Regions from separate parts of the Clostridium sp. 'White wine YQ' genome, predicted to be linked through region 1. Evidence: riboswitches for the same ligand, from Rfam matches in the RefSeq annotation. Region 1 holds a riboswitch; each other region holds the start of a gene.
The links. Region 1 has a riboswitch for lysine ahead of lysA (diaminopimelate decarboxylase). Riboswitches for the same ligand answer to the same signal wherever they lie in the genome.
Positions count from the first base shown of each region.

Region 1 (5,409 bases):
GTGCTAAATGGAGAAGAGATAGTAGTACATGTTCCTAATACTGGAAGGTGCAGAGAAATATTAAAGCCTAATACTAAAGTTATTTTACGTGAAGAATTAAATCCAAGTAGAAAGACAAAATATGATTTAATTGCAGCGTACAAAGATGAAAGTAAGCTAATAAATATAGACTCTCAAATACCTAATAAGGTAGTAAAAGAAGCCTTACAAAAAAGAATTATTAAAGAGCTTAGTAATTATGAGATTATAGAGAGTGAAAAGTTCTATGGAAGTAGCAGGTTTGACTTTAGATTGACAAATTCTTTAGGTGAAGTATATTATTTAGAGGTAAAGGGAGTTACTCTTGAACTCCATGGAAAAGCATCATTCCCAGATGCGCCGACTGAGCGAGGAACTAAACACGTTTTAGAGTTAATAGAAGCGAAGAAAAATGGTAACGGAGCTGGAATAATGTTTTTGATTCAGATGGAGGAGATACTGAGCTTTACACCAAACTATAGTATGGATTCTAAGTTTGGAGAAGCAGTAAAATTTGCAAATAAAAATGGTGTTGATATTTATGCATATTCTTGTAAGGTAACAGAAAAATCAATTGAAATATTAAAGGAAATTGAAGTAAAATTATAGGTTGTTTGGGGAGTGGGTAGAATGAAGTTTAAATATTGTCCACTATGTGGAAGAAAGTTAGAACTAAAAGATAGTTGGGATGAAGGGGCAGTACCATTCTGCGAACACGATGATACGTTGTTTTTTGACTTACCAAAGCCTTGTGCCGTAATAGCAGTTATTAAGGAAAAAGAAATTTTATTATTGAAGCAAAGTTATATATATAAAAATTCTAAAGTGCTTGTATCTGGATATGTTGGAGTAGATGAAACTGTAGAGCAAACTGTAGCAAGGGAAGTTATGGAGGAAACAGGGATACAGATAGAGAACATAGAATATTTAGGCAGTGATTTTGTATATGGTAAAGAACTATTAATGTTAACTTTTATGGCAAAATATAAGAGTGGAGATATAAATAAATCATCTGAGGTTGAAGCTTTAGAATGGATACCTTTAGAAAAGGCATTGGCACAGATGGAAGAAGACGCTATAGGAAAAAAAGTAGTAAAAAAAATACTAGAAAAATATAATTATTAATATTAATTTGCATTTATATTAGTATTTATAATTTGAAAAGAGTATCTTGAATAAGTAGGAACTCTTTTTTTGTTTCATATTTGATATCAAGATAAATATTACAAATTATTTAAGATAATGTTAATATATTTTATACTAAAATTTTTAGTATTATAATATATTTAGAATAAATTTTCATGGAGGTAATTGTATGTCACAAAAAGAGTCTAAGTTTGTACCTGAGATTAAGGGAACCTTAAGGAATCATGTTATTGAGGTGCCTCAAGTTATTAGAAATTGTAGCGGAATTAAGATATTTGGCAAGAGAATAAAATCATTATTATTTACTACAGATGTTGCAATAATAAGAAATACAAATGCGGATGCCATTATAGCAGTGTACCCATTTACACCTCAACCTGTAATTACTGAGGCTCTAGTTATGGCAGCAGATGTACCTGTATTTTGTGGAGTTGGCGGAGGTATAACTCAAGGGAAAAGAGTTATTAACTTAGCATTAGATGCTGAATTTAAAGGTGCTATGGGAGTAGTACTAAATGCCCCAACATCAAACGAGATAATAAGTAAGATAAGAAAAACTATTGATATACCTATTATTGTGACAATTGTATCTGAAAATGAGAATATAGAAGAGCGAATAGAATCAGGAGCAACTATATTAAATGTTTCAGGTGGTAAGGATACAGCTACAATTGTAAGAAAAATTAGGAGTCAATTTCCTGAATTCCCAGTAATCGCAACGGGAGGACCAACTGAAGAAAGTGTTGAAGAAACAATAAGAGCTGGGGCAAATGCAATAACTTATACACCACCTCTCGGAGCAGATATAATGAGTAGCTTAATGGATAGATATAGGAATTCTTAAATTTTTATTGACAACTAAAAGGAGTATGTTATCATATTAACATCAAGTTGAATACAATATAATATATACCTAGGGTAGAGGAGCTATTTACTATTAGTACTTAAAAGGAACTGGCAAGTGACGATCTTTAAGGAAAGGAGAAATAGCCGAAGAGATAGCAACGGCAGAAGTTATCTCTGGTCATGAATAGAAAATATTCATGATTGTCACTATATGTGGAGAGCTACAAGGTAGGCTAATTGCAATTAATTACGATGATTTTATTGTAATAATTACAATACCCTATACAAAAGAACTCTACCCGTCACAGATTTTTCTGTGACTTTTATTTTTCTTTAGGAATCTATAATATTTTAAAGTTGTGGATAACACTATAAGTTTGAATTATAATCTAAGGATTAACTAAACCTACCTAAAGAATAAAAAATAGAATTAGTCGCCTGCCAAATTTTCCTCACATGCGTTTGGAAAGGCAGATGCGAGAAAAAAATCGACGGCTCATAATCGCCTTGACGATTTTTTTATGGGGCAAATAAACAAGGGGGAATAAAGATGAAATTATTTGGTACAGCACAAATTGAGAACAATCAGCTATATATTGGAGGAGTTGAAGCTAGTATTTTAGATAAAGAATATGGAACACCAGTTTATGTAGTTGATGAGGAACTAGTAAGAAATAATTGTAGAGATTACTATAAAAGTTTTCAGTGTTCGGAGACAGGAAATAGAGTTGCTTATGCTGGAAAAGCTTTTTTAACATTAGAAATGTGTAGAATAATTAGAGATGAAGGCCTATATTTAGATGTAGTATCTGGTGGAGAATTATTTACTGCACTTAAGGCTGAATATCCAGCTGAAAAAATTTATTTTCATGGAAATAATAAAACTGTAGATGAGATAAAAATGGGTATAAGCAATGGAGTTGGGAGATTTGTAGTAGATAATTTATATGAACTAGAGATATTAGATTCTATTGCTAAAGAATACGGAATTGTTCAGAAGATATATCTAAGAATAACACCAGGAATAGAAGCGCATACCCATGAGTATATAAAAACTGGCCAAATAGACTCAAAATTTGGATTTGCTCCAGTTGGAGATCTGATTTTTGAAGCTATTAAAGCAGCATCTTCTTACAAAAACATTGAATTAAGTGGGCTTCATTGTCATATTGGATCTCAAATATTTGAAATAGAACCATATGAAGATGCAACAGAAATAATGTTGAACTTATTATTTAAGGCTCAAAAAGAACTAGGAATTAAAATACCTGAGTTAGATTTAGGTGGAGGATTCGGGGTTTATTATAATGAAGGAGATGAACCTAGAGAAACCAAGGAGTATTGTAAAGCGATACTCGATAAGGCAGAAGATGTATGTACGAAGCTTGGAATTGAGATGCCAACTTTATCAATTGAACCAGGAAGATCAATAATAGCAAATGCTGGTACAACTTTATATACTATAGGTTCAATTAAAGATATTCCAGAAGTAAGAAAATACGTTTCAGTAGATGGTGGTATGACTGATAATATAAGACCTGCATTATATAGAGCCGAATATAATTGTTTGGTTGTAAACAGACTAGGGGAAGAACAATATGAAGAGGTAACAATTGCAGGTAAGTGTTGCGAGTCAGGAGATATACTTATTAATGATATATCTATACCCAAGGTTGAGAGTGGAGATATATTAGCAGTATTTTCTACTGGAGCATATGGTTATTCTATGGCAAACAACTATAATAAAATTCCTAGACCTGCAGTTATTATGGTTAGGGAAGGAAAAGCTAGGGTTATATGTAAAAGAGAAAGTTATGAAGATATATTAAGAAATGAAATATAATACAAATAAGATTCAGTTATTTTGTAGCTGAATCTTATTTATTTTTTTATATTGAATAGTTAGGTTAATATTTTATAAATTCTTTATAGATTTTTTATTTTATTAAGGTTAAAATAAATAATACAAATATGATATACTATTTAATAATATCTTTATAGAAGGAGAATATTTTGAAATATATAATTGATAGAATTGAAGGAGACTTTGCTGTTTGTGAAAATGATGAAGGAGAACTTAAAGATATTGATATTTCTTTAATCCTTGGAGAAATTGCAAGTGGAAAAGTTATAATTAGTAAGGATGGATCTTATGTTGTTGATGAGATTTTAACAAAACAGAGAGAAGAAGAAATAAATAAATTAGTAGACGGAATATGGGAGGAATAATGGAGGATAATACTAATAACTCAGAAGTTGAACAAAAAAGTATAAGTGGTTTTAAAAGATTTATATATGATTGGATATTTCCAATAGTATTGGCTATTATTGCAACAGTAATAATAAATAAGTTTTTACTATTTAAGATATATATACCTTCGGAGTCAATGAAACCAACATTGCAAGTAAATGATCAGTTATTTGTAACAAGAGTATATAAACCAGAGAATTTAAAACATGGTGATATAATTGTATTTTATTCTAGTGAACTAGGAGATACACTTATAAAAAGGTTAATCGGAATTCCTGGAGATACTGTAAAAATAAAGGGCGGAGAAGTATATATTAACAATGAAAAAATAAATGAGGATTATGTAAAATATCCATCTTCATACGATGGAGAGTTTAAAGTACCTGAAGGAAAGTTTTTCTTTTTAGGAGATAACAGAGCAAATTCAGAAGATGCAAGATATTGGAATAATCCATTTATAGATGGCAAGGATATAAAGGGAAAAGCTCAATTAAGAGTGTATCCATTTAATAGATTTGGGTTTGTAAAATAACTAACTACAGAAAAATGGGGTGAAGAACATTTATGTTTAAAGATAATAAGAAATTAAAATATTTACTTATATATGGACTAATAGCAATTTCTATATTAGTAACATTCAATTATTCTAAGTCACTTTTCATGACTAAACAGTTAAAATATAATGAATTCAAGACTATGCTAAAAGATAAGCAGATTGAGGAAGTTGTAATAGATACTAATGTAATAAACATATATCCTATTAAGGAAAATAAAGATTATGGAAAAAGTATATATACTGTAAATCTTAATGATCCATCATTAGTTAAGGAATTAGATGATGCAGGTGTAAAATATGGTGGAAAAAAACAAGATAGTTTCCCAGTTATGGAACTTCTTCTTTCATGGATTTTACCAATGGTATTTGTGATTTTCATAGGAAGATTGATGTTTGGTAAAATGGATAAAAAAATGGGTGGAGGAGTAATGTCCTTTGGTAAAAATACTGCAAAACTATATGCAGAGGATCAAACAGGAATAACCTTCGATAATGTTGCAGGACAAGAAGAGGCAAAAGAATCCTTAAAAGAAATTGTAGATTTCTTACATAAGCCTGAAAGATATACTGAGATTGGGGCAAAACTACCTAA
Region 1 covers NZ_JAQYUU010000001.1:2,450,650-2,456,058, reverse strand. The annotation lists gene sfsA (DNA/RNA nuclease SfsA) at 1-627, shown strand, start outside; gene PTZ02_RS12145 (NAD(+) diphosphatase) at 649-1,143, shown strand; gene PTZ02_RS12140 (hydrolase) at 1,334-2,008, shown strand; lysine riboswitch at 2,076-2,242, shown strand; gene lysA (diaminopimelate decarboxylase) at 2,561-3,853, shown strand; gene PTZ02_RS12130 (DUF3006 domain-containing protein) at 4,024-4,239, shown strand; gene lepB (signal peptidase I) at 4,239-4,793, shown strand; gene ftsH (ATP-dependent zinc metalloprotease FtsH) at 4,826-5,409, shown strand, end outside.

Region 2 (5,409 bases), 2.2 Mb from region 1:
AATACCTTGAGTACCTCAAAGCTATTTGTGCTAAATTCTACATAACTTGTTAAGACTGGCGTTTGTATAGAAACTGCAATTCTAGAAACTAGCATAACAATATTGAAAAGAGCAAATGAAATTGCAATTTTACCAGTTCTTACTCCCACAAGCCTTACTGAGTATCCTAAAGTCCCAATTAATGTAATGATAAAATTCATTACTAATACAATAATTACTCTAATATCCATAAATCCTCCACTAAGTAATATTTACATACGTAAATTCATTACCACAATATCCTAAAAATTTAATAAAATCATTATAACTTAAAAGTAGCGTGGAAGTGTTTACATTTGGGTGAAATGTTATATAATTACATAATTCTAAATCCTTATCTATTAGTACCTTAACATGTTTGTCTATATCATTTATTAATCCAAAGGGAGTTACTGATCCAGGTGTTAGCCCAAGTATTGACTTTAATTTTTCCTCAGACGCAAAAGAAAGTGACTTTTCATTTATCTCATTTGTTATATGTTTTATATCAACTCTCTTACTATCATCAACTATAAGTAAATAATATTGATCCCCTTTTCTATTCTTCAAAAATAAGTTCTTACAATGCTGGCCTGGAATTTTCATTGGTATTTCCTTAGTTTCCTCTACTGTGAATACTGCTTTATGCTTATATTCATCAAAGGTAATATTCAAATTATTTAATATATCATATATTTTGCTCATACTCTTCCCTTCTTTAATTATTTATTTTTTGATATCTATGTTAAAATAGCTAAATTTTGGTTGATAATTTATTTATAAGTGATAGAATAGTCTGTAGGATACTGAAAGGAGTGAAAATTATGGAAGTTCAAATTAAATATTCTTCTGAACTTATAAATGAATGTTTAGAAACCGTTGACTAGAGAAATAACCTAAAAGATAACCTTAGGTTATTTTTATTTTACTTATTTTTATAATGTACTTGTACTAGCCCAGAAAAATAAGACTTACTTCCTACATATAGAACTTCCTTAGTAGGACGCCCATCTTGAAATAGCCTCTTTCCATCTCCCAATAATATTGGAATTATAGATATTATATATTCATCAAAAAGATTTTCCCTAAGAATTTCATTTACTACTTCAGCTCCTCCGTCAACAAAAATATCCTTTCCATCTTTATTTTTCAATTCTTCTATAAGCTTCTTTATATCTCCAGAATAGTATTCAACCCCATTAGATTCTTTTTTCTTTCTAGAAATTATATAGCATTTTTTATCTTTATGAGGAAACTCAATTCCAAAAGAACATACTTTATCATAAGTCTTTCTGCCCATTATTACAGTATCTATTCTGTCTATAAACTTTGCATATCCATAGTCTTCTCCATCCACTTCAACCTGTGATAGCCAGCTAATATCATCTTCTTTTGTTGCTATATAGCCATCTAAGCTCATTGCTATATATAAAACTACGTTTCTGTCACTCATGTAATTTCCTCCTTAGTTAATAATATTTATAAGATTATACCACAAATTACCTGATGTGTTTTATAAAAAGTAAAAAACAGATATTTCTATCTGTTTTCTACTTTTAGCTAAAAATATATTATTAAATACCTCAGTTAGTTCGAAGACTTCGAGTTTTTCCTCTTCTATTGAGGTGTATAGAACATTTGAGTAGCATAGTATCTACCATTACTATAATATATTCCTATTCCTATTTCTTTAAATGCACTGTTAAGTATATTTGCTCTATGTCCAGGAGAATTCATCCATTGAGTTACAGTATTTGCACCATTTGGTGTCATTCCTGTAGATGTGTATATATTCTCACCCATAGTTGCATATTTAAATCCATTATTAGTAAGCATTTGTCCTGGATCTCCATAAGTTGGTGATGTATGAGAAAAATAGTTTTTATCATACATATCTCTAGCTTTCATTGCTGCTAATTTTGATACTCCTGCATTAAGCTTAAGTGGTTGTAGTCCTTGTTTTGTTCTTTCTGCATTTGTATTTGTTAATATATCATTTACAACATCTCCAGTAGTAACACCTGGGTTTCCACTGTTAGGAGTATTAGGGTTTCCTGATGGATTAGTTCCTTCAGGAATATTATTATTAGTTGGAGGTTTTGGATTATTATTTGAGTTTGGAGGATTTGTATTTTGTACATTTCCATCCCCTGGATTTGTATTAGGCTGATTCAATGTACCATTTGTATTATTTTGATCTCCTGTTGTACCAGTTGTATCTCCTGTTGTATCATTTCCGCCAGATTGATTAGGAACTACTTGTGGTTTAATTGGAGAAGTTCCTTTTTGACAACCTATTACAGTAAAACTTAAAATTGAAAAACTTAATATTACTGAAATAAACTTTTTCATATAATCACCTCATGATTATTTTGAGCAAATTTAAGAATAATAAAATAATAACTTAGAGGTAATTGAGTAAAAAAAAGGAGAGCAAAAAGTTATTTTCTTTGATCTCCCTAATTTTTTATTTTAATTTTAAAATTTCGTTTAATTTTTCTTTTAATTCATCGCTTATTTGAGTGAGTGGAAGTCTTAGTTCTGGGGATTCAATTAATCCTATCTTATTTAAAATATATTTAAGTGGTGCTGGATTAGGTTCCGCAAATAGCATAGGAACAAATTGATATAGTTCTTTCCATATTCTTAAAGCTTCTTCATGGTTATTTTCTTTAACCTTATTATATACCTCTATAAAGCTTTCTGTATGAAGATGAGATGAAGCCAATATTCCACCATGTCCTCCAAGGGTTAGTGTAGTATAGAAAAAGCTGTCTTCACCTGTCAAAATTGAAAAATCCTTTGGCGGATTAATAAGAAGATCTGTAGTTTGCTTTATATCTCCTGATGCATCTTTTATTCCTACAATATTTTTTAATTCAGCTAATTTATAAATAGTACTATTCTCAATATTTCTACCAGTTCTATATGGAATATTATATAAAATTATATCTAAATCAGTTGCTTCAGAAATACTCTTAAAATGTTCATATATTCCCCTTTGATCAGGTCTTGAATAATATGGTGAAACTGATAATATACCATCTACATTATATTTTTCAACTATCTTTAATTTTTCCTTAACCTTTTTAGTATTGTTTCCACCTAAACCAAAATATACTGGAACTGCATTATTAACATATTCCATTGTTTTTTCTACTATAGTTTCATATTCCTTATCCTCAATAGTTGGACTTTCTCCAGTTGTTCCTAATGGCATAAAACCACTAACACCTTTAGCTAGATAATACTCTACCATTTTCTTATATGATACTAAATCTAATTCATCATTTTTAAATGGCGTTATTAATGGGACAAAAACTCCTTGAACTGACATAATATACCTCCTAAAATTAAAAAAAACCTTGGAGAATACCAAGGTTAAATTATTCTTAATTTATTTAATCGAATAAATTTCCATGTATAGCACTCCACAAAAACTTGTGACAGTCTTGCATATATTTTATACAAAACCAGCAATATAGCCTTAAAGCATCAGCTATACACTTCGGCGATGGTTCCTTTTCCAAAACATCTATGTGCTTACCTCAGTAATGGTACTTTTAAACATCGCGCCTCTATCTCAAAAAATATTAACTTTTTTGTTAATTATACCTTTATATTTAACATTTATCAAGGGTTTATTTTTACATAGTTTATTTGAAAATTATAAATAATAATAGAGTAAATAATAGTTTAGGGAGGTTTTATAACATGGATACATTAAAAGACTGGGATTCTTGGAAAGCTACCTTAGGTAAAGCTATTGATGCTGGCGAAACTGTAGGACTTTCTGATAAAACTATTACTGGAGTTGCTGAAAAGGTAGGTACATTTCTTTCAAATAACGTAGATCCACGAAATCATGAGGAAAGGCTTCTTAAAGAATTGTGGGATGCAGCTGATGAAAATGATAGAAATACATTAGCTAAACTTGTTGTAAAAATTTCTGATAAATAAGTAATCAATCTTCTTATACAAAAAATGGGAAAGACTATTTTTATAGTTCTTTCCCACTACTTACATAATGCTTTAAATATATATTATTTATTTAAATCTTCAACAAGTTCTGAACTTAAATTTCCTTTTGCGATTTCTCTAACTTCCCCTGTCATTCTTACATTCCAGTTGTCATCAATTTCAATAATTAGTTCTCCACCTAGCATCTTTATTTTAACTTTATCATTAATTAATCCTCTTTTTCTTAAAACAGAGGCAACTGCACAAGAAGAACTTCCTGAAGCTAGCGTAAATCCAGCTCCTCTTTCCCATATTAGTATTTGAGCCTCATCCTTAGAAATCACTTTTGCAAATTGAGTATTAATTCTATTTGGAAACTCCTTGTAATTCTCAATTAATGGCCCAAAGGTTTTTATTTCATCAATGTCTAACTCCTCTTTTATTATTACACAATGTGGATTTCCTAAGGAAACACAATTTATTTCAAATTCCTTATTATTAAGTGTGATTTTTTCACCTATAACTTCTTCACTTTTAAAGTTTGTAGGAATATCACTTGCTTTAAAAATTGCTTTTCCCATATCAACTGTAATTAATTTGGCCTTTGAATTAGATGTTTCAACAATATTAGCCTTAACTATTCCACCTTTTGTCTCAACTGTGAAAACTTCATTATTAGTAAAACCATAATCATAAATATACTTGCAAAATATTCTTAAACCATTGCCACTTTTTTCAGCTTCTGAGCCATCTGGATTATATATTCTTAATCCAAAATCAGCTTTTTCTGATTTTACTTTAAGTAAAATTCCATCAGAACCTATACCAAAATTAACATTACAAATTCTTTTAATAGCCCTATCAATAAGAGTGAAATCAATTCTATCTTCTTCTAAAACTATGTATTCATTCCCCAAGCCATGAGTTTTAACAAAAAAATTATCTTTCATCTTCATCTTCCTTTTCTTAAATATTATTAAAATTATATCAAATTTCAAAAATTAATAAAACTGTCATTTCCATAATTTTAACTTCTTCAACGTTTCTATTGTCCACTTAATATATCCTTCAAACTTATATTCAGTGAGTTTGAAGCCTCTTGTAACTTATCTGCTTGCTCTTTAGCTTCATTAGCAGTTTTATATCCTTTTGCTGCAACAATCACCGTATCTAGTCCCCTAATATAGTTATTATGTATTCCATTTATTTCACTACTATGTTCTAATGTCTCTGCATGATTTTTAAGTATTATAAGTTCATCAGTATTTTCTTTAATGTTTTTTCCTTCTTTAATAGCATCTATATTTTCTATTGCATGAGAGGAAATTGAGCTAATGCTCTTAAAATATAAATAATCTGTCTTATATCTGTTTACTTCGTAGCCTATAGATTTTTTTGTAATAAAAATATTATAAGCACTTACACCTAAGG
Region 2 covers NZ_JAQYUU010000001.1:289,181-294,589, reverse strand. The annotation lists gene PTZ02_RS01395 (lipid II flippase family protein) at 1-230, opposite strand, end outside; gene PTZ02_RS01390 (prolyl-tRNA synthetase associated domain-containing protein) at 241-723, opposite strand; gene PTZ02_RS01385 (dihydrofolate reductase family protein) at 944-1,471, opposite strand; gene PTZ02_RS01380 (CAP domain-containing protein) at 1,636-2,370, opposite strand; gene dapA (4-hydroxy-tetrahydrodipicolinate synthase) at 2,486-3,355, opposite strand; lysine riboswitch at 3,435-3,607, opposite strand; gene PTZ02_RS01370 (DUF3243 domain-containing protein) at 3,733-3,978, shown strand; gene dapF (diaminopimelate epimerase) at 4,062-4,928, opposite strand; gene PTZ02_RS01360 (hypothetical protein) at 5,024-5,409, opposite strand, start outside.
Region 2: linked by a shared signal. The riboswitch ahead of dapA (4-hydroxy-tetrahydrodipicolinate synthase) and the one ahead of lysA (diaminopimelate decarboxylase) in region 1 are both predicted to bind lysine.

Region 3 (5,409 bases), 1.7 Mb from region 1:
TAGGCTATGTAAAAGATGATGTGAATGAAATATTAAATTATATATCAAACTTTATACCTAAAATTGATAATTGGTCCGTTTGTGATAGCTTCTGTGTAGGATTGAAATTTACTAAGTTTAATCTGGATAAAGTTTTCTCATTTATAGAGTATTATTTAAAATCTAAAGAAGAGTTTGAAGTTAGATTTGGAATTGTAATGTTAATAGACTTTTATATTAGTGAAGAATATATAGATAAAGTGCTTATGTTATTAGATAACATAAAACATGAAGGGTATTATGCAAAAATGGGGGTAGCTTGGGCAGTTTCAATGTGTTATGTTAAGTTTCCAGTAAAAACAATGAAATATCTAAATAACAATACTCTTGATGATTTTACATATAATAAGGCATTGCAAAAAATTAGAGAGTCCTTAAAAGTCAGTAAGGAAACAAAAGATATTATAAGAAACATGAAACGAAAATAATAGGAGGAGTAAATGTCATTAAAAGAAGAGGAAAAATGGAATGCAGTAATTAATAATGATGAAAATTATGATGGAGTATTTTATTATGGAGTAAAAACTACAGGGATTGTTTGTAAGCCTTCTTGTAAATCAAAGGAACCATTAAGAGATAATGTAATGTTTTTTAATACTTTTGAAGAGGCAATTAATAAGAACTTTCGTCCATGTAAAAGATGTAGGCCAGATCTTTTGAATTTTAATCCAACTGAGGAACTTGCATTTAGGATTAAAAAATTATTTGATTCATATTATTCAAGTAATATAGAATTGGAAGAGAAATTAAAAGATTTAGGAGTAAGTCAGAATCATATGATTAAAGTTTTTTCTGATAAATTTGGTATTACACCAGTAAAATATATAAATGCACTTAGAATCGAGAAAGCACTAGCATTACTTGAGAATACAGACGATACCGTAATTAATATTGCATTTTTATGTGGATTTGAAAGCAATTCAAACTTTTATGGATTTTTTAAAAAACAAATAGGAATGACTCCAAGTGAGTATAGAAGTAGATTATAAATAATCTACTTATTTTTTTTGATAATTAATGGAAAGTAAGCTTTACATTCTGGAAAAATAATGCTATTATATATATGGAAAGTACACTTTCCATCAGAGGAGGTATATCTTTGGAAAATCGATTAGAAGAAATAAGAAAAGAACGAGGAATTAAGCAAGAAGAACTTGCAGAAGCATTAGAAGTTTCAAGGCAAACAATAGGTTCATTAGAAAATGGACGATATAATCCATCTATAGTACTAGCCTTTAAAATAGCAAGATATTTTGAAATGAAAATCGAAGATATTTTTATATATGAGGAGGAAGAGAAATGAAAAATAAAAGAAATCTTTTGGATTTAGTATTATTGATTTTAGGCATTTCAATGTTACTTTTAGGCAAATTTATACTAACAGATGAAAATGTGAAAAGTATTTCAGGGATGTGTCTTGGATTTGGGTCAGCATTTTTTGTACTAGGAATAGGAAATTTAATTGGAAATTTTACAACATCTCGATTAGAAGATGAAAAAGTTAAAAAATTTAAGGATATTGAGGTTAATGATGAGAGAAATATTATAATAAAAGAAAAATCAGGTTATATGGCAAGCAAGATAATGAATTATATTATCTGCATACTTGTTTTAGCGTTAGGGTTTATGAATGTAGATAAATTAATCATATTTCTAGTTATCTCATTACTTTTAGTAGAAGTAGTATTATTTATAGGTTTCTCAAATTACTATTCAAAAAGAATGTAATTTGTGTTTGTATTATAAAATTCTTGGTGGAGTAAAAACTCCACCTTTTAAATTCTAGGCAAAACACATTAATGTAAAAAATATACAAACATGGGTTGACTTAGAAGAATCCATAAGGTAAACTTATTCTATAATTTAATATAACCTCACTTATGTAGGTGAGGTAGAGGCGCGATACTTAACAGTTTTTAGAGAAGTTTGAGAAGCCATGATACTAAAAAGAAGGAAATATCGCCGAAGCTTATAATATTCTCAGTATTATTTGCTGGGTCTGCAGTTAAGAGCTGCAGGACTGTCTCAATAAACATCCCAGTTTATTGAGTTGTGCTATCTCATTTGGGAAAGGGAGGGATTAAGGGCAAATACGCTTATTGCGATCTGAGTTCATCTCAGATCTTTTTTTATTCTTAATTAGAAACAAAGGTAGCAGTGAAGCTATTTAAAAGATAAAGATAAATTAAAAGAAGTGAAAGGGGAAGGGAATATATGAAGAAAAAACTATCTGTACTATTGACAGCAGTACTGTGTATAGCTGCATTAGGTATTACTGGGTGTGGGACAAGCAAAACAAAAGAAACAAGTTCCAAAGAAGAAACATTTAAGGTTGGACTTGAAGCTGGCTATGCACCATTTAACTGGACTCAAATGGATGATTCAAACGGAGGAGTTCAAATCGATGGCAGTGCAGAATATGCTGGGGGTTATGATATAGAAATAGCAAAAAAGATTGCTCAAGGGCTAGGTAAAAAGTTAGTTATAGTAAAAACAGAATGGGATGGTCTTGTACCAGCATTAACTTCAGGTAAAATTGATGCTATTATTGCAGGAATGTCTCCAACAGCAGAACGTAAGCAAACAATTGATTTTTCAGATAATTATTATAAATCAAATTTGGTTATGGTTGTAAAGAATGGTGGAAAGTATGATGGTGCAACCTCAATTCAAGATTTTAAAGGTGCTAAAATTACTGCACAGTTAAATACATTTCATTACACTGTAATCGATCAAATACAAGGAGTTAGTAAACAGCCAGCTATGGATAACTTTCCAGCTATGAGAGTTGCACTTGAATCAGGAATGATTGATGGTTATGTATCTGAACGTCCTGAAGGTGTTAGTGCTGAAACAGCAAATAACAATTTTAAGATGGTAGAATTTAAAACTGGATTTAAAACATCGGATGATGATACAGCAATTGCAGTAGGGGTAGTTAAGGGAAGTGATTTAACTACAAAGATAAATGAAGTTTTATCAGGTATCTCAGAAGATGAGCGTACAAAAATTATGGATACTGCAATAAAAAATCAGCCTGCAGCAAAGTAATAATTATTATAAACCGAGTGCAGTTAATGTAGTCGGTTTTTTAATGTTTTAGAGGTTTAAGATGGAAAGGGGAGAAAATATGAGTTCGGATTGGATAATTAGAATTATATCTCAAAATGGGCCAATGTTTATTCGCGGTGCAGGAATTACATTATTAATATCCGTAATTGGAACTATATTAGGTTCAATTATAGGTTTATTTGTAGGAGTTGTTCGTACTATTCCAATGCCTCAAAAAGGCGTAAAAAGGTACTTATTAAAATTGATTAATATCGTCTTTTCAATTTATATTGAATTTTTTAGAGGGACACCAATGATTGTGCAAGCTATGGTAATATACTATGGTTCCGCACTAGCTTTTGGGATAAATATGAATAGATTTTATGCAGCAATTTTTATAGTTTCAATTAATACAGGTGCATATATGTCTGAGATTGTTCGTGGAGGAATTGTTTCAATTGATAAGGGGCAATTTGAGGCAGCTAATGCAATTGGAATGAATCATATACAAACAATGTTAAACGTTATTTTACCACAAGTAATTAGAAATATCTTACCAGCTACAGGAAATGAGTTTGTAATTAATATAAAGGACACCTCGGTACTTAATGTTATTTCAGTAACAGAACTATATTTTCAAACCAAATCAATTGCAGGAAATAACTTTAGATATTTTGAATCGTTTTTCGTTGCCTGCGTTATCTATTTTGTTATGACTTTTACAGTAACAAGAATACTACGTTTTATAGAAAGAAAATTAGACGGACCAGAAAACTATATAATGTATGCAAATCAGATGCAAGTAGAAACTCCAGAAGATATAGTTCAAAGAACTAGGAATAATTATGATGATAGATTTTAAAGAAGGGAGAGTATTTGATGGAAAAAGTAATAGATATCAGACATCTAAGCAAATCCTTTGGAACACATGAAGTGCTGAAAGATATAGACTTTTCAGTGAAAAAGGGAGAAGTAATATGTATTATAGGCTCTTCCGGTTCAGGAAAATCAACTCTTTTACGATGTATAAATCTATTAGAGAGACCCAGTGGAGGAGAAATTATATATAAAGGTGAGGATATATTAGATGATAAACATAACATAAATAGATATCGAACCAAATTAGGAATGGTGTTTCAGCAATTTAATTTGTTTAACAATCATAATGTTTTACGTAATTGCACAGTCGGACAAATGAAAGTGTTAAAACGTACAAGAGAGGAAGCAGAAAAAGTTGCAGCAAAATATTTGAAAGTTGTAGGAATGGAGCAATTTATTAACGCTAAACCTAAGCAATTATCGGGAGGACAAAAACAAAGGGTAGCTATAGCAAGAGCTCTTTCCATGGAACCAGATGTTATGCTTTTTGATGAACCTACTTCAGCGCTAGATCCTGAGATGGTTGGTGAAGTGTTAAAGGTTATGAAGGAACTTGCTGAATTGGGCCTTACTATGCTTATAGTAACTCATGAAATGGGATTTGCAGAGGAGGTTTCAGATAGAGTAGTCTTTATGGATAAAGGTGTAATTGCAGAAGAAGGAAATCCAAAAGAAATATTCAAAAATCCTAAAAAAGAACGTACAAGGGAATTTTTAAAAAGAACTCTAAGAAATTACGAATAGAGTAACTATTATTTAAAAGTTGTGTATTATGTACTAAGTAGAACAATAATTTATAAATGTAACATCGTATGTAGTGAAGATGTTTGGTTGCTTTATGAATTTAAGTATTGGGAGTGTTAACTAATGAGGGAATATAATTGTAATGAGGAGAGAGCGTGCTCCATTAAGCCTCCATGTCCAACCGGAGTTATTTTGGCATGTGGACAAGGTGGATATGTAGATTTGTCTAATATGCCAACAAATGGATCAACTTTAGCTAGTGTAAGCATTGATACAACTTTATTAACTAGAGCAATTGTAAAGATTGACTTTAGTTGTATATTGAGTTATTCAGTGACAGTACTAGAGGAGCTGGATCTTATTTTTACACTAGTTAGAACTAATATTAGAGGAGAAGTTAAAGAGTTAGCATCTTGGCCCTATAAGATATTAATGGATCAAATTGTTAGCGGAGCAGAAGAGGATCAATATGTGTTTATAACATTAGAAAAAAATGAATCTTTTAGCATTGAGTATTGTGATGAACTATTATGTGGAAGCTCTAGCACCTATTCCATAAGAGTAAATACTAATTATTTTAACATTACAAATGCTGTAATTCAATCTTCAACAATGAATGCTATAGCAGGGTCAACGCATTATTAAAATTTTAAAAAAATTATTATAAAAACTTGTAAAAAGCTTCTATGCATTTAT
Region 3 covers NZ_JAQYUU010000001.1:775,846-781,254, forward strand. The annotation lists gene PTZ02_RS03760 (DNA alkylation repair protein) at 1-467, shown strand, start outside; gene PTZ02_RS03765 (bifunctional transcriptional activator/DNA repair enzyme AdaA) at 480-1,028, shown strand; gene PTZ02_RS03770 (helix-turn-helix transcriptional regulator) at 1,139-1,342, shown strand; gene PTZ02_RS03775 (hypothetical protein) at 1,339-1,767, shown strand; lysine riboswitch at 1,924-2,105, shown strand; gene PTZ02_RS03780 (transporter substrate-binding domain-containing protein) at 2,254-3,090, shown strand; gene PTZ02_RS03785 (amino acid ABC transporter permease) at 3,170-3,952, shown strand; gene PTZ02_RS03790 (amino acid ABC transporter ATP-binding protein) at 3,970-4,713, shown strand; gene PTZ02_RS03795 (DUF4489 domain-containing protein) at 4,837-5,358, shown strand.
Region 3: linked by a shared signal. The riboswitch ahead of PTZ02_RS03780 (transporter substrate-binding domain-containing protein) and the one ahead of lysA (diaminopimelate decarboxylase) in region 1 are both predicted to bind lysine.

Region 4 (5,409 bases), on a different contig from region 1:
GTGAGCCCATATCAACTAGCAGTATCACTCCATTACCTTTATTAGAGTTTCTTATAATATCCATTAAATTTTCTAAAGCAACTTCTGGCTTTTGATCAAGAGGCATGTTATACCCTATCGCATGATTTTCTCCAAGCAATCTATTAGCTACATCTACAATTGATGTAGCTGCTGATTCTCCATGCATAGCCACTACAACACCCACTTTTTCTTCTTTAACAACTTCGTTATTATCCATGCATAGAAACATTGTGATGAAGCCAACTTCATCCTCTGATAGTATTACATTAAAATAACATTCAATGCTCTCTTTAAGAACATTTGCTATTTGGAATTCTTTCTTATAATTATATTTTATGTCCTCTAATTGATGATTCTCCATATTCCTTCCTGTCTTAATTCTCTCAATTGTACTAACAATGTGCATAGATAGTCCGTATAATATTTTATTATTAAACTTTCTATTTAGTTTCCTCCCCGCCTCTTTTAGAAACCTATCAATAATACTTACTACCTTTTTATCTACTACTTTATATAATTCTTCTAAATTATCATTTCCTATAGTTAAAATATACTTCTTTAGGTATCTATCCATATCTAAACTCATGATAAGCTTAATATCTTTTTCATTCATTCCCTTAGCTTCTAAAACCTTTTTCTTTTCTTCAAGAGCATCATAAAAATTATAATTTGATTTTTCTTCTGTTTCCCATGTATTTATTCCACTGGATGTAAACTTTAATGCATCTTCATTTAAAAACTTATCTACTTCTTCTTTATTATTTTTATATTTTAAAGCGCCTTTAATTATATAGTCCGGAAGATCTTGACTGTTTATATATAAGGATTCTTCACGATTTAGCATATTATTTAAAAAAGCTTTTGCGCAACATAGTTTTATATCACTTTTTAGTTGCCCTATATTATTAGGACAATCATATAATAATAATGCCTTAAGGGTGTTAGATGTTACAGTAATATCTGTTTTTATGCATTTAGCTTCATTCTTCAAAAAGGTTTTTATCAAATCATATCGTTCTTCTAGACTTCTTTCTCTAAGTGACGGCAACTTTATTGTCATAGGAATTCTTCTAGTAAAAGTTTTTAACAACCCTGATTGTGTATTCTCTGTTGTTGCACATATAATTAAAACCTTTATGTTGTTTTCAAATTGTGTTTCTCCGAGCTTCCTATATACACCTTTATCAATTATATAGAAAAGCATTTCCTGTCCTTCAGGTGGGAGTCTATGTACTTCATCTAAAAATAAAATCCCTCCATTAGCTTTTTCAATAAGTCCGTCCTTGTCTTTATCTGCACCAGTATATGATCCTTTTTTAACGCCAAACAGTTGAGCCATTAATAGCTGTGGATTATTAGAATAATCTGCACAGTTAAATGTTACAAAGGGACTATCATCCTTGAACTTTCCTATTTCTTTAGCATACTTAAACATTGTTTCTGCAAACATAGATTTACCTGTCCCAGTTTCTCCAAACAAAATAGTATGAAGCCCATCCGGTGGATACACTATCGCTGATTTAGCTTGCAATATTGAGTTTCTAAGAGAAATGCCCGTCCCTAATACATTTTCAAATACATCTACACTTGTTTTACTATATTTAGAGATTGATTCATCTAACACCTTGTACAATACAGGCTTTCCTTCAATTTTCTCTACTCTTCCATGACTATATAGTTTATTAAGGTCACTTGATGCATTTGTTCTTTGTATCTCTAAAGTTTTAGAAAGCTCTATGGCTGATATTCCTGTTATATTTCCTCCACTTTTATATTGCCTTAAACAAAGCTCATATAAAGTTTTATATACCTTATCTATCCTTTTCATAAAATGATACACCCTTACTATGAATGAATTTTTCTCAAAAATATTACTAATAGAAAAATTATATAACATATTTAAACATTTACACAACTTATGTTTAAACATGATTATATCTTAAAATAAATTAAGACGTCTCAGTATGCATATTGCGTACTAAGACGTCCATCCCTAAAAATCTATTGTTTTTTATGTTTACTTATTATTTATTACGTATTGTTCTAATCTAATGTTATAGTAGTTTATCCAACTGACTCTTCTAATTCTTGTGGTTCAACATTTTCGAACTCTACATCCTCTAACTTAACTACCTTTGTTTTATATTTTAATTTATAAATAATCCAAATTCCTAAGAATAAAGGAAGACCTATATATGAAGAAATTAGTCCACCCCAATCAATATTTTCAGCTTCAATATAGCTAACTCCTTGTCCTAAAACAACAATGCTACATAAAGCTAGTGCTAGTATTGGTCCTATTGGGAATAACTTTGCTTTATATTTTAATTTACTCATGTCTTGCTTCTGTGCAACATATGCTCTTCTAAAACGGAAATGACAAAGTGCTATACCAAGCCAAGCTACAAAGCCTGCTAAACCTGATGCTGCAACTAACCATACATATACTGTACTTTCAGCATATATACCAGTTAAGAAACAAGCAGCTGCTACTAAAGTTGTTAAAAGCACTGCATTTATAGGAACACCTTTTGAATTAACTTTACCTAACCACTTAGGTGCCATGCCTTCTTTAGCCATAGCAAATAGCATTCTGCTAGATGCATACATACCTGAATTTCCACAAGAAAGTACAGAAGTTAATATGACTGCATTCATTAATGATGCTGCTGCTGCGATTCCTGCTTTTTCAAATATTAGTGTAAATGGGCTTGTTTCAACTCCAGCTTGAGTATAAGGAATAATTGCTCCAACTACAAAGATTGTACCTATATAAAATATTAATATTCTCCAAAATACAGAATTAATAGCTTTCGGAATAGTTTTTTCTGGATTTTCACTTTCTCCTGCTGCTACCCCTATAAGTTCAGTTCCTTGGAATGAAAAACCAGCTATTAAGAATATCATAAATATTGATTTAAATCCGCCAACAAATGGTGCTCCATCAACAGTGAAATTCTTGAATCCAACCGCATTTCCTCCAAGAATTCCTAAGATAGTTGCAACTCCTATAACTAAAAATACTATTACAGTAACTACCTTAATTCCAGCAAACCAGAATTCAGATTCTCCATAAGACTTTGCTGATAATATGTTTAATGCAACTATTATAACTAAGAATATTGCACTCCATAATACTGCTGGTACATTTGGAAACCAAAACTTCATTAATAACGATCCGGCAACTAATTCTGCTGCTACTGTTATTGCCCAGTTATACCAATAATTCCAACCAAGAGCAAAGCCTAATGCTGGATCAACAAATTTAGTTGCATATACACTAAATGATCCTGATACAGGCATGAATGTTGCCATTTCTCCTAAACTTGTTATTAGGAAGTATACCATAACTGCGATGCATCCATAAGCTACTAATGCTCCACCAGGTCCAGCTTGATTAATTGTTGCTCCTAATGCAACGAATATACCAGTTCCAATTGAACCACCTAAGGCTATCATATTTAAATGTCTTGCCTTTAAACTTCTTTTAAGTTCTTGATTATTTCCCTCTATTTGAGAATTTGAGTTACTCATTTTGTCCTCCTTAAAAATAATTTTCTTTTAAAAATTAAAAAAACCCTGAGCATTCACTCAGGGCATCAATATATTCATACATAAAGGTAAATACGAAAATATATTAAACACGCATCAGTGATAGCTCTCCACAAAATAATTTGTGACAGTCTTGCACATATTTTATGCAAGCCCAGCATTACAATCTTAAAGCATTGATTGTACACTTCGGCAAAGTTTCCTTTAGAATTGCTTCATTGTGCTTACCTCAGCAATTTTACTCTTAAACTTTGCGCCTCTATCTAGACTATATTGTTTTAACTTCCAACTTATTATATACTTCGACATTGTGATTGGTCAATAGTAATTTTTACAATTCATTAATTTCTTAGATTTTATAAAAATTCTATCTTTATCTTTCATTTACTATTCTTTTCGCCAACTTTCAAGGTTTTGAATCTTTATAGATAAATATTAAAATTCATGAAAATTGTTATTTATTTTGTATATTTTTAATATTTACTATACCTGCCATTAATGCTACATTATATATAATGAGTTACACAGTATATTTACATATTCTAAAATAAAAGGGGAGAATTATATGAGAAAATCTAGTTTTTATTATAATAAAGGCTTATTAACTAAAAATTCTATAATTTTGGGTTCTGGTTTGATTGCACTTACAGTGCTTAGTATCATATTTTATCTACAATCAAAAAGCAGTTTTTTTATTTTTTATCTTTTAGTCACTTATGCTATTTTTCTTCCTGGAATCTTAAGTTCTTCAGGAGTTCTTATAAGAAAAAGCTGTGAATTTGTTATTATCGAGGATTCAAATATAACAATAAATACTATAGGTATTTCAAAAAAACAATTTACTGTAAATGAGATTAAAGAAATAGCTACTGACAAAGATAAAATAAAAATTAGATATAAAAAAAATAAAACTTTTATAGTTAGAGCAAGATATATGGACTCTTATGATAATTTCAAAAAATTAAGTAAGACCTTAACTCAATTAAGTCCACGTAAATAATGTATTTAAAAGGCTAATTAAAATCTGTTTGAAAGATTTTAATTAGCCTTTTATGGTTTTTATAGATAACTTAATTTATTCTTTAATATTGAACATTTTTTAAGCACAATCCTTTAGCTTGAGCTATAGGTCCGGCTTCAGCTCTTTTCTTCTCATCTAATATTCTTTCTACATCCTTATCGTTAAGCTTTCCCACCCCAACTTCTAATAGGGTTCCTACAATGATTCTTACCATATTCCATAAGAAACCATTGCCATTTACCTCTACTTCAATCATTCCATCATTTTCAGTTATATTAATATAATTAATAGTTCTTACTGTTGATTTAGAATTGGATTTTAAACTTGTAAAGCTTTGAAAATCGTGAGTCCCAATTAAAACTTCTGATGCTTTTTTCATATCATCTAAATTTAATTTTTCATTTGAATGATATGCATATTTTCTATTAAATACATTTCTAAACCTATCATTATATATTCTATATACATAAGTCTTTGATTTGACATTATATCTTGCATGAAATCTTTCTGTTGTATCTTTCATACTTCTAACAACTATATCTTCTGGCAAATATTCATATAAATAATCAAGCATTTCATCTATAGACATATTACTATTAGTACGGAAATTAGCTACATAGTTTTCCGCATGTACGCCTGAATCAGTTCTTCCACAACCTATTACTTGAATTTCCTCTCCTGTCATTTTAGATAAAACAGATTCAATTTTTTCTTGTATAGTTGGCGAATTTTCCTTCTGTCTTTGCCATCCTTTATATCTTGTTCCATCATATTGTATTAATATTTTTAAATTTCTCATATGTTTCCACCTTTAA
Region 4 covers NZ_JAQYUU010000005.1:280,692-286,100, forward strand. The annotation lists gene PTZ02_RS15515 (sigma 54-interacting transcriptional regulator) at 1-1,849, opposite strand, end outside; gene PTZ02_RS15520 (amino acid permease) at 2,086-3,555, opposite strand; lysine riboswitch at 3,669-3,843, opposite strand; gene PTZ02_RS15525 (hypothetical protein) at 4,139-4,573, shown strand; gene truA (tRNA pseudouridine(38-40) synthase TruA) at 4,656-5,393, opposite strand.
Region 4: linked by a shared signal. The riboswitch ahead of PTZ02_RS15520 (amino acid permease) and the one ahead of lysA (diaminopimelate decarboxylase) in region 1 are both predicted to bind lysine.